DNA from 2 places in the Pseudonocardia sp. ICBG1034 genome. Region 1 is predicted to be linked to the other one. Evidence: riboswitches for the same ligand, from Rfam matches in the RefSeq annotation. Region 1 holds a riboswitch; the other holds the start of a gene.

Region 1 (6,994 bases):
GACCTGCGGACGTCGGCGACCGCGCAACCGGGCGGCCGCGTTCCGCGGAACGCGATCGCCCCGGTCCGCACCGGTCCCCACCGTCGTCGTGGACCGGAACTGTCGGACCCGCCCGGCACCCTTCTGTCGAACACACGTTCGACGAAGGAGAGCGCCGTGCCGACCTCCACCCCCACGAACACGCCCGCCGGTGAGCTGAGCCTGCCGGATCTCGAGTCCGGGCTCCTCGGTCTCGCCGGCGACATCGCCGCCGCCGAGTGCCGCCTCCTGCGCCTGCTCGCCGAGTTCGACGACCGCGGCGGCTGGTGCGGCGTCGGGGTCCGGTCCTGCGCCCACCCGGCGAGGACTGGCTGTTCCACCGGCCCGACGGCACTCCCGTCGAGGCCACGGGCAGACCGCTGGACGGCAGCGCCGAGTCCCTCGTCGAACGGAGCACGCGGGCCCGGCTGCGGATCGATCGCAGCACCCTCACCCCGGACTGGTACGGCGACCGGCTCGACCCCGAGCCGATCCTCGACGCCCGGACCGGGTCGGCGCATCCGTGGCCGGGCCGGTCAGCCAGCCGGCAGAGTGCGCCGATGCCGGTGTAGACCACGTCGAAGCCGTGGTGCGGCAGGACCTCGTCGGCGCGCAGGACGTCGGACTCGACGTAGTCGATGTCTGCTCCGGCACGGGCCGCGAGGGCGCGGGCCTGCTCCAGCGAGGCCGGGGAGAAGTCCAGGCCGGTGACCCGGGCGCCGAGCCGGTGCAGCGACAGCGTGTCGGTGCCGATGTGGCACTGCAGGTGTACGACGCGCAGACCGGCGACCGGGCCGAGCCGGTCGGCGTCGAAGCGGACCACCCCGGACAGCCGCGCGGGATCGGCGACGAGCGCGTCCACGCCGTGGTCGGGGCTCTGCGCGTGCAGTGGGGCGCGGTCGTCCCAGGAGGCGCGGTGGAGGGAGAGCGAGCGGTCCACCCGCCCAGCAGAGCACGGGCGGGCCGCGGGGACGACCGGTTTCCGGTCCCGGTAGACAGGACCGATGCGCTGGTACGCCGAACGCCCCGACCGGATCGCCCGCCAGGTCGTCGCCGACGTCGTCGCGGTGCTGTGGACGGTCGTCGCCGTCGCCGCCGGGGTCACCGTGCACGACGGGCTGGCCGCCCTGCGCGGGCCCGGAGACTCGCTGGTCGCCGCGGGCGGACGGGTCTCCGACACCTTCACCGGGGTCGCCGGGGCGGTCGGTTCGATCCCGTTCATCGGGTCCGACCTGGCCCGCGCGCTGGATCCGGCCACGGGGGCGGGCACCGAGCTCGTCGCGGCGGGGCGGGAGTTCGGCGACGCCGTCGGCACCCTCGCGACGGGGGCGCTGGTCGTCGTCCCGCTGGTGATGCTGCTGCCGGTGCTGCTCGGCTGGCTGCCGCTGCGGCTGCGCTACGCCCGGCGGGCCGGTGCCGCCGTCGCGGCGCGGACCGCCGCGCCGGACCTGCTGGCCGTGCGGGCGCTGTCCCGGGTGCCGGTGTCGCGGCTGGTCCGGGTCGCGCCGGACCCGGCGGCGGCGTGGCGGTCCGGGGACCCCGCCGTCGTCGCGGCGCTGGCCGCGCTGGAGCTGTCCGACCTGGGTCTGCACGCACACCCGCACGACTGAGCGACGACCGGGCGGCACGGGGGCGAGCGGGCGACGACGCGGTCTCGTCGCCGACGGGCACCGCGGCGGGTGCGAAGCTGTCGGCCATGCCGCTGTTCGCCCTGGAGGGCCTCTCCCCCACCGTGCACCCGGACGCCTTCGTCGCTCCGACCGCGACCCTCGTCGGGGACGTACGCGTCGAGGAGGGCGCCTCGATCTGGTACAACGCCGTGCTCCGCGCCGACCTGGGGCCGATCGTCGTACGTGCCGGCGCCAACGTGCAGGACGGGTCGGTGCTGCACGGCGGCGACGACCCGGTCACCGAGATCGGCGAGGGCGCCACGATCGGGCACCTGTGCGTGGTGCACGGCGCCGTGATCGGGGCGCGCGCGGTCGTCGGGAACGGCAGCACCGTGCAGGACGGTGCCCGGATCGGCGAGGGCGCGATGGTCGCCGCCGGGTCGACGGTCGCGCCGAACTCCGAGCTGGCTGCCGACCGGCTGATGCTCGGCTCCGCGGCGAAGGAACGCGGCGAGCTGACCGAGCAGGCCCGCTGGTGGGTGCGGACCAACCCGGACTTCTACCGCGCCCTGGCCCGGCGGCACGCCGACGGCGTCGCCCCCGCCTGAGCCCTCCCGATACGGTCCGGTGCGTTCCGCGGGACGCACCGGGACATCGGTCCTCAGTCCTCGCGGTCGGGCGAGCTCGCCTGTGCCCGGTAGCGGCGCGGGATCCGACCGGCGTGCCGGGCGTCCCAGCCCGCCTCCACCCCGCGACGCATCGCGCGGGCCATCCGCTCCGGGTCGGCGGCACGGGTCACGGCGGTGGCGAGCAGGACCGCGTCGCAGCCCAGCTCCATCGCCAGCGCCGCCTCCGAGGCGGTGCCGATCCCGGCGTCGAGCACGACCGGCACGCCCGCTGCGGCCACGATCATCTCGATGTTGTGCGGGTTGCGGATGCCCAGCCCGGTACCGATCGGCGAGCCGAGCGGCATGACCGCGGCGCATCCGACCTGCTCCAGGCGACGGGCGAGGATCGGGTCGTCGTTGGTGTAGGGCAGCACGGTGAAGCCGTCGTCGACGAGCTGCTCGGCGGCGTCGAGGAGCTCGACCGGGTCGGGCAGCAGCGTCGTCTCGTCGGCGACGACCTCCAGCTTCACCAGGTCGGTCTCCATCGCCTCGCGCGCCATCCGCGCCGTGAGCACCGCCTCGGCGGCGGTCCGGCAGCCCGCGGTGTTGGGCAGCACGGCGATCCCGAGGCGGCGCAGCAGGTCCAGCAGCCCGGTCCCGCCCGCGACGTCGACACGGCGCAGCGCCACCGTCGTCAGCTCGGTGCCGGACGCGACCAGCGCCCGCTCCAGGATCTCCAGGTTCGCGGCACCACCGGTGCCCATCACCAGCCGCGAGTCGAACAGGTGGTCGCCGAACGCGAGCTTGTCGGTCTGCACAGCCATGCTCATCCTCCCTGTACCGCGGTCAGGACCTCGACCCGCGCGCCGTCGGCGGGGCGGTGCCCGGCCCACGAGGTGCGCGGTACGACCTCCCCGTCCACGGCGACGGCGATCCCCCGCTCCGGCAGCCCGGCCTCGGCCAGGATCCGGGCGAGGTCGGCGCCGTCGTCGACGTCGCGGTGCTCGCCGTTCAGCACGATCCGCATCAATGGTTCCCCTCCTCGCGTGCCCCGGCGGCGGCCGGGGCGAACCGTCGCGGATCCGCCGCGCGGACCGGTTCCGGTACGTCGTCGCCGCGCAGCACCGCCGCGACGGCCGCCGCGGTCACCGGTACCAGCAGCATCCCGTTGCGGCCGTGCCCGGTGGCCGCGACCAGCCCGTCGGGCCCGGTGCGCCCGATCAGCGGCAGGTTGTCCCGGCTGCCCGGCCGCAGTCCGGCGGCGGTCTCGGTCAGGGCGTACTCGGCGATGCCGGGCAGGATCCGCTCCGCGTCGCGCAGCAGGTCGCGCACCCCACCGACGGTGACGTCGGTGTCGAAGCCGTTCTCCGCCGTCGTCGCGCCGATCACGAGGTCGCCGTACCCGGGCAGCGTCCGCGGCACGGCGTAGACCGGGCGCCCGTCGACGAGCGCCCGCACCGTCCGCGACGGCGGCGGCAGGGCACCGGCGCGGCGGGTCAGCCGCAGGATCTCGCCCTTCACCGGGCGGACCAGCCCGTCGAGCACCGGGTGCAGCGACGACGAGTGCGCCCCCGCCGCGACGACGACCGCGTCCGCCGCGACCTCGGTCCCGTCCGCGAGCCGCACGCCGGTGACACGGGCGCCGTCGTCGAGGACGCGCGCGACCCCGCGGTCGGAGACGACGACCCCGGCCCGCCCGGCTGCGGTCGCCAGGGCGGCGAGCAGCCGCCGGTTGTCCACCGACGGGTCGTCGGGCACCGAGAGGCCGCCACGGACCTCCGGGCCCAGCGCGGGTTCGAGCCGGCGCAGCTCGCGACCGGTCAGCCGGTGCACGTCGCGGCCGAGGGACTCCAGGTAGTCCGCGAGTGCGGTCAGCTCGGCGCGGTCCCCGGACCCGGTCGCGGCGACGACGGTGCCCTCCGGGTGCAGCCCGGCGTCGGTGCCGGCGTCGGCGGACAGGGCCGCGGCGAACTCCGGCCAGCGCGCGACCGAGTCCAGCCCGAGGGCGAGGAGGTCCTCCTCGCCGGGCCAGGCCTCGGTGACCGGGGCGAGCATCCCGCCGGCCACCCAGGACGCGCCGCGGCCGGGGGCCGGGTCGAACACCGTCACCGACCAGCCGTCGCGGGCCGCCGCGCGGGCGACGGACAGGCCGACGGCCCCCGCACCCGCGACGACCAGCCGTCCGGCACTCGCGCTCATCGGATCCACCTCACTCCCTGCGCCGGCATGACCCGGATCAGGTTCGACGGTCGGGACCGCGTCGCGGGTCCCCTCTCAGCCCGCTGCCCGGGCTCCCGTGGTTCGTCGTCGTCCGGGGCCCAGGCTACGCCGTAGCCTGCGAGCCGTGTCCGACACCGATACCCGTCCCGGCACCGGCGACACCCGTCGCGCCCGGCTCGACGGCCTCACCGACGCCCGTCTCTACCTGTGCACCGACGCCCGCACCGCGCGCGGTGACCTGGCGGAGTTCGCCGACGCCGCGCTCGCCGGCGGGGTCGACATCGTCCAGCTGCGGGACAAGGGCGGGCCCGGCGGGCCGCTGGAGGCGAGCGCGGAGCTCGCCGCACTGGAGGTGCTCGCCGACGCCTGCCGCCGGCACGGCGCGCTGCTCGCGGTGAACGACCGCGCCGACGTCGCGCTCGCCGCGGGCGCCGACGTGCTGCACCTCGGCCAGGACGACCTGCCGGTGGCGTGGGCGCGCCGGGTCGTCGGCGACGACGTGCTCATCGGCCGGTCCTCGCACAGCCCCGCCGAGACCCTGACCGCCGCCGACGAGGACGGCGTGGACTACTTCTGCGTCGGCCCGTGCTGGCCGACCCCGACCAAGCCGGGACGTCCGGCACCCGGCCTGGACCTGGTGCGCACGGTCGCCGGACGGGCCCCGGCGCGGCCGTGGTTCGCGATCGGGGGCATCGACGGCGACCGCCTGGACGAGGTCCTCGACGCCGGTGCGGACCGGATCGTCGTCGTCCGGGCGATCACCGAGGCCGAGGACCCGCGCGCGGCCGCGGCGGCGCTGCGGGCCCGCCTGCACTGAGCCCGCCTGCGCCGGGCCCGGCCGCGCTCGAACCGGCCCCGCGGCGCCGGGATCCGGCGCCGCGGATCAGTTCTGCGTGCCGGAACCCTGGTTGCCCGAGCCCTGGCCGCCGGAGCTCTGCCCGCCCGAGTCCTGACCCGACTGGCCGGAGCCCGGCTGCTGGGTCGGCAGGACCCGGTTCAGCCCGTCCTGCAGCGGGTTCGACGAGTCCGAGCCGTCCTGACCGGAGTCCCGGTCACGGGTGCCGGTCGACGACTCCGACGTGCTGGTGCCCGACTCCTCGGTGGAGGTCGAGCTCGACGACGACGTCGACGAGTCGCCCCCGGAGCCCTCGCCCCGGTCGTTCTCCTGCTGGGTGGGGGGAGCACCGCCGCGGACGACGTTGCTCACCGAGGTCCCGGACGAGCCGGACAGCGACGAGCCCTTCACGAACTCGATGCCCGAGATCAGGAACATCGACACCGCGAAGGTGACGACGCCGAGCACCGCGGACACGATGACCGTCTTGCGGGTGACCCGGACCCGGCGGAACCGGCTGTGGCCCGCTCCGGCGGCGCGGGTGGTGCCGCCGGGTGTCTGCCACGGGTCCAGCAGCACCGTCTCCTCGCCGGTGGGCCCGGCGAGACCGTGGCCGGCACCGTTCTGCGCGGCGACCGCGGTGCCCTCGGCGACGCCCTTGCCGCGCCGGGTCGCCCTGTCCTTCAGCTCGAGTGCCTTGTCCTTGCTGACCTCGAGCGAGCGGGTGAACAGCGTGGTGGCCAGCGTCGAGATGATCGAGCCGAGCGCCGCGCCGATCACCGTGCCGACCGCGCCGAGGAACGAGCCGAGCACCGCCGTGACGATCGCCGCGCCGGCGCCGGCTGCGATCTTCGTCGGGCTGAGGTCGGCCTTGAGGCCGCTCGCCTTCGTGGTGTCCGACGAGGCGTCGCCGGAGCTGTCACCGGACCCGCCCGAGCCCCCGGACCCGCCGGGTCCCTTCGGTCCACCGCCGACCGGGCCCACCGGACCGCCGGGACCGGCCGCGCGGGTCGTGTCCGACGCGGGCGGCAGCACCCGGGTGCGCGGACGCCCGCCGGGCGGGGTCCCGTCCGGCACGCCCGGACCGGGCACGACGGGGCTCACCGGACGGCCACCGGGCGGGGTCTGCGTCGTCCGGCCGCGGACGGTGCCCGACGGCTGCTGCGGGACCCGGCCGCCGTGCGTGCGGGGCGGATGTGCGGTGCGCTGACGGGGCAGCCGCGGGGCGTCGGGGGCGGCCACCGGGCGACCGGTGCCTGGTCGGGGAGCGGACGGCTGGGCGGGGGGACGGGCCGGGCCGGGGACGCCACGGGGGGCGTCGCCGAAGCCGGGCTCCGGGGGGCGCTGGTGTGGCATGGCTCCTTGCAGTGATCGTCGGTGCGGCGGCTCGCCCCGGGGGAACGTCCGGGCGGCCACGATTGCGCCGGACGATCACCCGAAGTGGTGACCTTCACACGACCCGCCGAAGGTCACGGGAAGATCACGATTCTAGCGCTACGAGGTGTCAGCGCCTGTCACCGGGGGTGACGAATGCCCGGGTGATCGGCCGGCAGCGCCGTACGCAGCAACGGCCACGACACGAGCACGCTCAGCCCCACCAGCACCGGGCTCAGCACGGTCCGCGCGACACCCAGGAGCACGACCTGGTCGGCCGCCCACAACGGGAGGAACACCGACAGCCGCAGGACGTACTGCGCCACCCA
Region 2 (6,994 bases), on a different contig from region 1:
GCGCTGAGAGCCGCCCTGCCGGGCCGCCGTGTCGCCGTCCTGGCCCTGTCCTGCCGGAGGCCGTCGCGGCCCGTGCGGGCGCGGCGGGGTCGGCCCGCCACCGCCGCGGGACCTCCGCGCCACCGCGACGACCACGACATCGGCGCGGCGACAGCGACGACGGCGCGGCCGGCCACCCGGTGATCCGTTCTGCGCGCGCAGATCCGCTCGGCGCGCGCGGCCGGACACGCGCGCCGAGCGGATCTGCGCGCGAACCGTGGATCTGCGCGCGAACCGTGGATCTGCGCGCGGACTGCGGCTCGGCGCGCGGCCGCGGGTCGGCGAGCGGACGTGGCACCGCCCGAGCGGTCAGGACGGGGCGGACCGATCCCGGGCGGACGCGGCGGGGACGGGGACGGGCTCGTCGCCGTCGCGGGACCGCAGCGCCACGGCGAGGACCACCAGGCCGATCCCGACCGCCTCCAGCGCCCCCGGGAGCTGCCCCAGCACGACGAGCCCGACCAGCGTCGCGGTGGCGGGCAGCAGCGCCAGCAGGACCGCGAACCGGGCCTGCCCGACCCGGCGCAGCACGACCTGGTCCAGCACGTAGGGGACCACCGAGCTGAGCACACCCAGCCCGACGGACAGGCCGAGCACCACCGGATCGGCGAGCGGCGCGAGGTTCGCGACGCCGAACCCGGTCGCGGCACCCGCACCCCCGGTGAACAGCAGCGGGACCAGGACGACGGCGGCCACGGTGAACCCGGTCGCCAGGTCGTCGATGCCGGAACCGGCCCGCGCGACCCGCTTGCCCAGCACGATGTAGGCCGCCCACATCGCCGCCGCACCCAGCGCCCACAGCACCCCGGCGGGACTGCCGGACCAGCGGACGTCGGCGATGAGGAGCACGCCCGCCGCGGCCAGGCCGACCGCGCCGACGTCGCGGAACCGGCGCGAGGCGAGCGCCGCGACCAGGACCGGGCCGGTGAACTCGACCGCCACCGCGGTGCCGAGCGGCAGCCGCGCGATCGCCTCGTAGTAGGCGACGTTCATCAGCGCCGTGGCCAGCCCGAACGTCCCCGCGCGGACGAGCCGGACGCCACGCCAGGCGTCGCGGCCGGGACGGCGCCACGCCAGCAGGACCAGCGCGGCACCGATGAGGCGCAGCTCGGCGACCGCCGACGGCGCGAGCCGGTCGAACAGCCCGACGGCCAGCGCGGCCCCCACGTACATCGAGGTCCCACCGGCCAGGAACAGCAACGGAGCGGGAACACGATCGGGCGACGGGCGGGGACTCACCCGGCCAACGTAGACCGCGACACACCGTATTTACCGTGGCGCGCTTGCACGTCGGGCGAGTTGCCCGCATGATTCACACGCAGTCAACTTCATACGCAATCGGTCACCGCGGGTACATCGCGGCGCCACCGAACCGTGCGGCGCACGCCACACGTGACGGACGTCGCGACGCATCCCGGGAACACGTACAGGGGCCTCGGGCGTCTGTACAGGTGTGGGCGAGCCGCTCGTGCGGTCGTCACAGTGATACGGCGGCGAGCGCCCGAAGCCCGCCGCCGCGACGGAGGGAGACCGCTATGCAGCCCGAAACGCTGACCCGGCCCGAACTGACCCTTGCCGACCGTTGCGACCGCTGCGGTGCGGCTGCCAAGGTGCGCGCGATCCTGCCCTCCGGTGGGGAACTCCTGTTCTGCAACCACCACGGCAACGCCCACGCCGCCAAGCTGCGTGAGTCCGGGGTGCAGGTGCAGACCGGGGAGTGACACCCGGGGCGCCACCCGCGCCCCCACTCAGACCCGCGAACGGGGCGGGGATCCGATCGGATCCCCGCCCCGTTCGGCATGTCCGGGGGTGCTCAGGACACCGGTGCGAGCGGCTCCGGGCCGGTGCCCGGGCCCCCGTACGCCCCGGCCGGCCGCGACGGCGCCGGGTCGGCGGGCAGCGGCGTGGCGCCGGTGACGATGTCGGCGGCCCGCTCGGCCACCATCACCACCGGGCCGTAGGTGTTGGCGTTGGGCACGTCCGGGAAGATCGACGCGTCGACGACCCGCAGACCCTCGGTGCCGTGCACGCGCAGCGTCGACGGGTCCACGACGGCGTCGGCGTCGGTACCCATCCGCGCGGTGCTGGTCGGGTGCAGCCCGTTCTGGGCGCGCCGGGACACCCAGTCGAGGATCTCGGCGTCGGAGCGGACACCCTCACCGGGGAAGGTCTCCCCGGCGTCGAGACCCGCGAACGCCGGCTGGGTGAGGATCTCCCGGGCCAGGCCGACGGCCTCCACCCAGCGACGCCGGTCGCCGTCGGTGACCAGGTAGTTCTGCACCAGGCGCGGCGGGACGGCGGTGTCGCGGGACACCGCCCGCACCGTCCCGCGGACGTCGCCCGCCATCACCGAGACGTGCATCTCGTAGCCGTGCCCGACCGGCGGGACGTCCGGCGCGAAGCGCATCGCGACCGGCGCGAACAGCATCATCACGTCGGGGATGCCCCCGGCCATCGAGGTGGAGGCGAACCCGCCGATCTCGAAGTGGTTGCTGGCCCCGATCCCGGTGCCCGAGACGAGCCAGCGGGCCGCCGCGGCGGGCAGCCGGTGCGGGGCCCGGTGCGGGGCCAGCGAGATGGGCTGGGAGCAGGCGTGCTGCAGGTGCACCGCGAGGTGGTCCTGCAGGTTCGCGCCGACCCCGGGCAGCGCCACCCGGGTCTCGACGCCGATGCCCGCGAGGTGCTCCGGGTCGCCGAAGCCGGACACCTGGAGCAGCTGCGGGGTGGCGATGGAGCCGGCGGCCAGCAGGGTCTCGCCGGCGTCGACGTCGCGGAGGGTGCCGTCGGCGGCGCGGTAGCGGACGCCGATGACCCGGGTACCGCGGGCGTCGGTGCGCAGCGCGCGGACCAGGGCGCCGGTGCGGACGGTCAGGTTGGGCCGCGAGTCGGCGACCGGGTGCAGCCAGGCGTCGGTCGCCGAGAAGCGGCGCCCGCGCGAGATCGTGCGCTCGGTGCGCGAGAAGCCCTCCTGGACCGGGCCGTTCGTCGAGTCGAGCAGCGCGTGCCCGGCCTGCTGCGCCGCGGCCAGGAACGCCGCGTTCAGCGGGCCCGCGGCCGGGGCGCGCTCGAGGACCTGCGGCCCGTGGCCGCCGTCGGCCAGCGGGGTGCCGTGCTCGGACATCCGCCGCTCCAGGCGGCGGAAGTAGGGCAGCAGGTGGGCCGAGCTCCACTGTCCGCAGCCGGGCAGGCGGGACCAGCGGTCGTAGTCGCCCGGATGGGCCCGCTGGTAGACCATCCCGTTGATGCTGCTGCTGCCGCCCAGCACCTTCCCGCGCGGGACGGCGATCCGGCGCCCGGCCAGACCGGCCTCGGGCTCGGTGACGTAGCACCAGTCGTAGCGGGGGTTGCCCCACGCCTTCGACAGCGCGGCGGGCATCCGGATGATGGGGTCCCAGCGGTGGTCGGGCCGGCCCGCCTCGAGCATCAGCACCCGGCGCGTGGGATCCTCGGTGAGCCGGGCGGCCAGCACCGACCCCGCGGATCCCCCGCCGACGATGACGACGTCGTACCGGCCCATTGCGCGCCCTCCACACCCACTGTCGGGATTGCCCTGTTCGAGGGAGCAACCCCCCTTGCGTGGATCACGGTACGCCGCGCCCACCGGCCGTCGCCGCCGCCCCCGTAGGCTCGATGGTGTGATGACGACCGAGCGTGACGCCGAGGACGGAGCGCACCTCCGCGACGCCGCCGCGGACGACGCCGACGCCGCGTTGGCCGCCCTCGCCGCCCAGCTGGAGGCGTCGGTCGCCGAGCTGTCCTCGGCCCGTGAACGGGTGGCCGAGCTGCAGGAGCTGCGGTCGCAGGGGTTGAGCTGGCGGGCGATCGTCCCGCGCGAGGCACGGCCGCTGATCGTGGAGACCCTCACCCGCACCCTCGACGGCCTGGGCGCCGTCGGTGGCCGGTTCCGACGCGAGGAGGCCGTCGCGCTGCACGGCGAGGGCGAGACGATCGCCGGAATCGGCAGGCTGTTCGGGGTCAGCCGCCAGCGCGTGTCGGCCTACCTGCAGGAACACCAGCAGCTCCTCGAACGCTGTGCGGCCCGCCGGGACCGGCCGGAAGCCTGAACCCGGGTCAGCCCTGGTCGTGCCTGCGGTGCCGCGCCTGCCGCTGGACGGGCACCCGCGGCGCCACCGGCACCACGGGGGGGCGGCGGGCCGCCGGGATCAGCGCGGTGCGGTCGAGCGCGTCGGGCTGTTCCGGCACCGACGGCTGCGCGGCGCGCAGCTGCAGCCGGGCCAGCTCGCGGACGTCGGTGAGCCGGGCCGCCAGCGCGGTCACCACCGGCGCCAGCGCGACGACCAGACGCTCGCCGAGCGGGTCGTCGGGCCCGCCGCGGGCGAACAGCTGCAGGACGCCCGCGGTGCGCCCGGCGACCGGGACCGGCACCGACAGCGAGCGGACCAGGCCGCAGTCGGCCGCGGCGGCGGCCAGCTCGGGCGGTCCGGACCGGGTCAGGTCCGGGGTGGTCAGCGTGCGGTCGCCGCGCTCGGCGGCGGGGCCCGGCCCGGCGTCGGCCCGGCGCTGCAGCTCACCCAGGCGCAGCGCGGCGGTGTCGGAGCCGAACACCCGCCGGGCCTCGGGGTCGCGGGGGTCGGCGGGCTCGCGCAGCAGCAGCGCGGCACCCCCGACCCGGGCGGCGGGCACCAGCGCGACACAGATCCCGGACAGCATCGCGGCGACGTCGGCGTGCGCCACGGAGGTGGCGCCGGCCTGCAACGCGACCCGCACCAGGGCGGGTGCCGGGTCGGGGGTCGGCCGCCCGGTCGTACCGGAGGTCCAGAGCGAGGCCGCCATCTCGTCCCTTCCGCGTCAGCTCCCGCGAGCGGGTTCGTGACACAGCGTCGCGGGTGTGGTGGCGAGGATAACGATCGTGGTCGCCGCCGCGGACGGCGGCTCGCCCGGCCCGTCCCGGCGATCACCGCAGGTGACGGAACCGGAGGCTCCGGTGACCGGGGGTGTCCGGTCGGCCGGTGCGACGGAGGTCCCCCCGGCAGGACCGGGTGGGCCGCGTAAGGTTCGGAGGACGTACCGCGGGAGCCCGCGCACCGAGGCTGAGAGGGCGGCAGGACCGGCCGCCGACCGTTCGAACCTGATCCGGGTCACACCGGCGTAGGGAGGCCGCTCCGTGTTGTCACGTGCTCTCCGTCCGCTCGCCGTCGCGCTGGCGCTCGCGCTGGCCCTGTCCGGCTGCGCCGTGGCCGACGGCCCCGGCGGCCCCGCCGGGGGCGGGCCGATCCGCGTCGCCCTGGACTGGACGCCGAACACCAACCACATCGGGCTGTTCGCCGCCCAGCAGGCGGGCTACTTCCGCGACGCCGGCCTCGACGTCGAGTTCCTGCCCTACAACCAGACCTCACCGGACACCCTGGTCGGTTCCGGCGCCGCGGACTTCGGCATCGGCTTCCAGGACTCCTTCACGTTCTCGAAGGCCGCGGGCGCCGACATCACCTCGGTGATGGCGATCCTGCAGCACTGGGCGACCGAGATCGCGGTGCGCTCCGACCGCACCGACATCCGGCGCCCGCGTGACCTCGACGGCAAGGTCTACGCCGGGTTCGGCGGGCCCGGTGAGAACCAGAAGATGCAGGCCGTGATCCGGGCCGACGGCGGGCGCGGCGACTTCCGCACCGAGGTCCTGTCCACCGCGGCCTACGAGGCGCTCTACTCCGGCCAGGCCGACTTCACCGAGCCGTTCGTCAACGTCGAGGGCATCGAGGCGCAGCTTCGGGGCGAGCCGATCCGCACCTTCCGCTACACCGACTACGGCTTCCCGGACTCCTACAACGTGCTGCTGCTGGGCAACTCGACCTGGTTGCGTGACAACCCCGACCGGGCCCGCGCGTTCGTGCAGGCCGTCCAGAAGGGCTATGCGCTGGCCGCGCAGGACCCGGCGACCGCAGCCCGGATGCTGAAGGAGGCCAACCCCGGAGCCTTCACCTCCGACGCGCTGGTCGACCGGGGCGCGCAGATGCTCAGCGAGCGCTTCCTGCGCGACACGCAGGGCCGCGTCGGGTTCCAGACCCCGCAGCAGTGGGCCGGGTTCTCCGGGTTCCTCTACGACACGGGCACCGTCGCGGGGCCGGACGGCGCCCCGGTGCGGCAGAAGCCGGACTTCTCGACCTGGTTCACCAACGACTACCTGGCACCGTGATCCGCCGGCTGTGGCCGGCCGCGGCGCTGGTCACCGCCCTGCTGGTCGCCTGGCAGGTCGCGGTCACCGTCGCCGGCACCCGCCCCCAGCTACTGCCCTCGCCGCTGCGGGTGGTCGAGCAGGGCTGGGCGTTCCGGGCCGAGCTGTGGGCGAACACGCTGCCGACGGTCCAGGTGACGCTGATCGGGTTCACCGTCTCGATGGCGCTGGCCTGGGCGGCCGCGGTCGCGGTGGACTTCTCGCCGTGGCTGCGCCGGGCGCTGACCCCGCTGCTGGTGGCCTCGCAGACGTTGCCGGTGGTCGCGATCGCCCCGCTGCTCATCATCTGGTTCGGGTTCGGCCTGCTGCCGAAGGTGCTGGTCATCGCGCTGGTGACGTTCTTCCCGGTGGCGGTCGGGCTGATCGAGGGCTTCGCCGCGACCGACCGGTCCGCGACCGCGCTGCTGCGGTCGATGGGGGCCTCGCGCTGGCAGCGGTTCCGCTACGTGCGGCTGCCCGGGGCGCTGCCGTCGTTCTTCACGGCGCTGCGGATCGCGATCACCTACGCCGTCACCGGGGCGATCTTCGCCGAGTACGTCGGCGCCCGGGCCGGCCTGGGCATCTTCATGCAGCTGCAGAAGAACCAGTTCCGCACCGACCTGGTGCTCGCCGCCGTCGGCGTGACCGCGGTGCTGTCGGTGACACTGTTCGCGCTGACCTTCCTGCTGCAGCGCCTGGTCACGCCCTGGTACGTGGCCGACCACGACGGGCACGGTGCGCGGTGAAGGTCGTGGTGCGCGACCTGTCGGTCTCCTACGGCGACCT

What was found. Region 1 has a riboswitch for thiamine pyrophosphate ahead of thiO (glycine oxidase ThiO). Riboswitches for the same ligand answer to the same signal wherever they lie in the genome.
Region 2: it holds a riboswitch for thiamine pyrophosphate, as region 1 does, so the genes downstream of both, KPF22_RS18500 (ABC transporter substrate-binding protein) here and thiO (glycine oxidase ThiO) in region 1, are expected to answer to the same signal.

What each region holds. Positions count from the first base shown of each region.
Region 1 covers NZ_JAHLEK010000015.1:554,704-561,697, reverse strand. The annotation lists gene KPF22_RS04325 (hypothetical protein) at 306-590, shown strand; partial or broken gene KPF22_RS32935 (methyltransferase domain-containing protein) at 644-841, opposite strand; gene KPF22_RS04315 (hypothetical protein) at 1,023-1,628, shown strand; gene KPF22_RS04310 (gamma carbonic anhydrase family protein) at 1,715-2,236, shown strand; gene KPF22_RS04305 (thiazole synthase) at 2,290-3,060, opposite strand; gene thiS (sulfur carrier protein ThiS) at 3,063-3,263, opposite strand; gene thiO (glycine oxidase ThiO) at 3,263-4,435, opposite strand; TPP riboswitch at 4,432-4,541, opposite strand; gene thiE (thiamine phosphate synthase) at 4,572-5,273, shown strand; gene KPF22_RS04285 (hypothetical protein) at 5,340-6,533, opposite strand; gene KPF22_RS04280 (DUF3159 domain-containing protein) at 6,806-6,994, opposite strand, start outside.
Region 2 covers NZ_JAHLEK010000017.1:816,591-823,584, reverse strand. The annotation lists gene KPF22_RS18530 (DEAD/DEAH box helicase) at 1-7, shown strand, start outside; gene KPF22_RS18525 (DMT family transporter) at 349-1,212, opposite strand; gene KPF22_RS18520 (hypothetical protein) at 1,575-1,760, shown strand; gene KPF22_RS18515 (choline dehydrogenase) at 1,853-3,556, opposite strand; gene KPF22_RS18510 (hypothetical protein) at 3,678-4,103, shown strand; gene KPF22_RS18505 (hypothetical protein) at 4,111-4,833, opposite strand; TPP riboswitch at 5,060-5,173, shown strand; gene KPF22_RS18500 (ABC transporter substrate-binding protein) at 5,165-6,190, shown strand; gene KPF22_RS18495 (ABC transporter permease) at 6,187-6,954, shown strand; gene KPF22_RS18490 (ABC transporter ATP-binding protein) at 6,951-6,994, shown strand, end outside.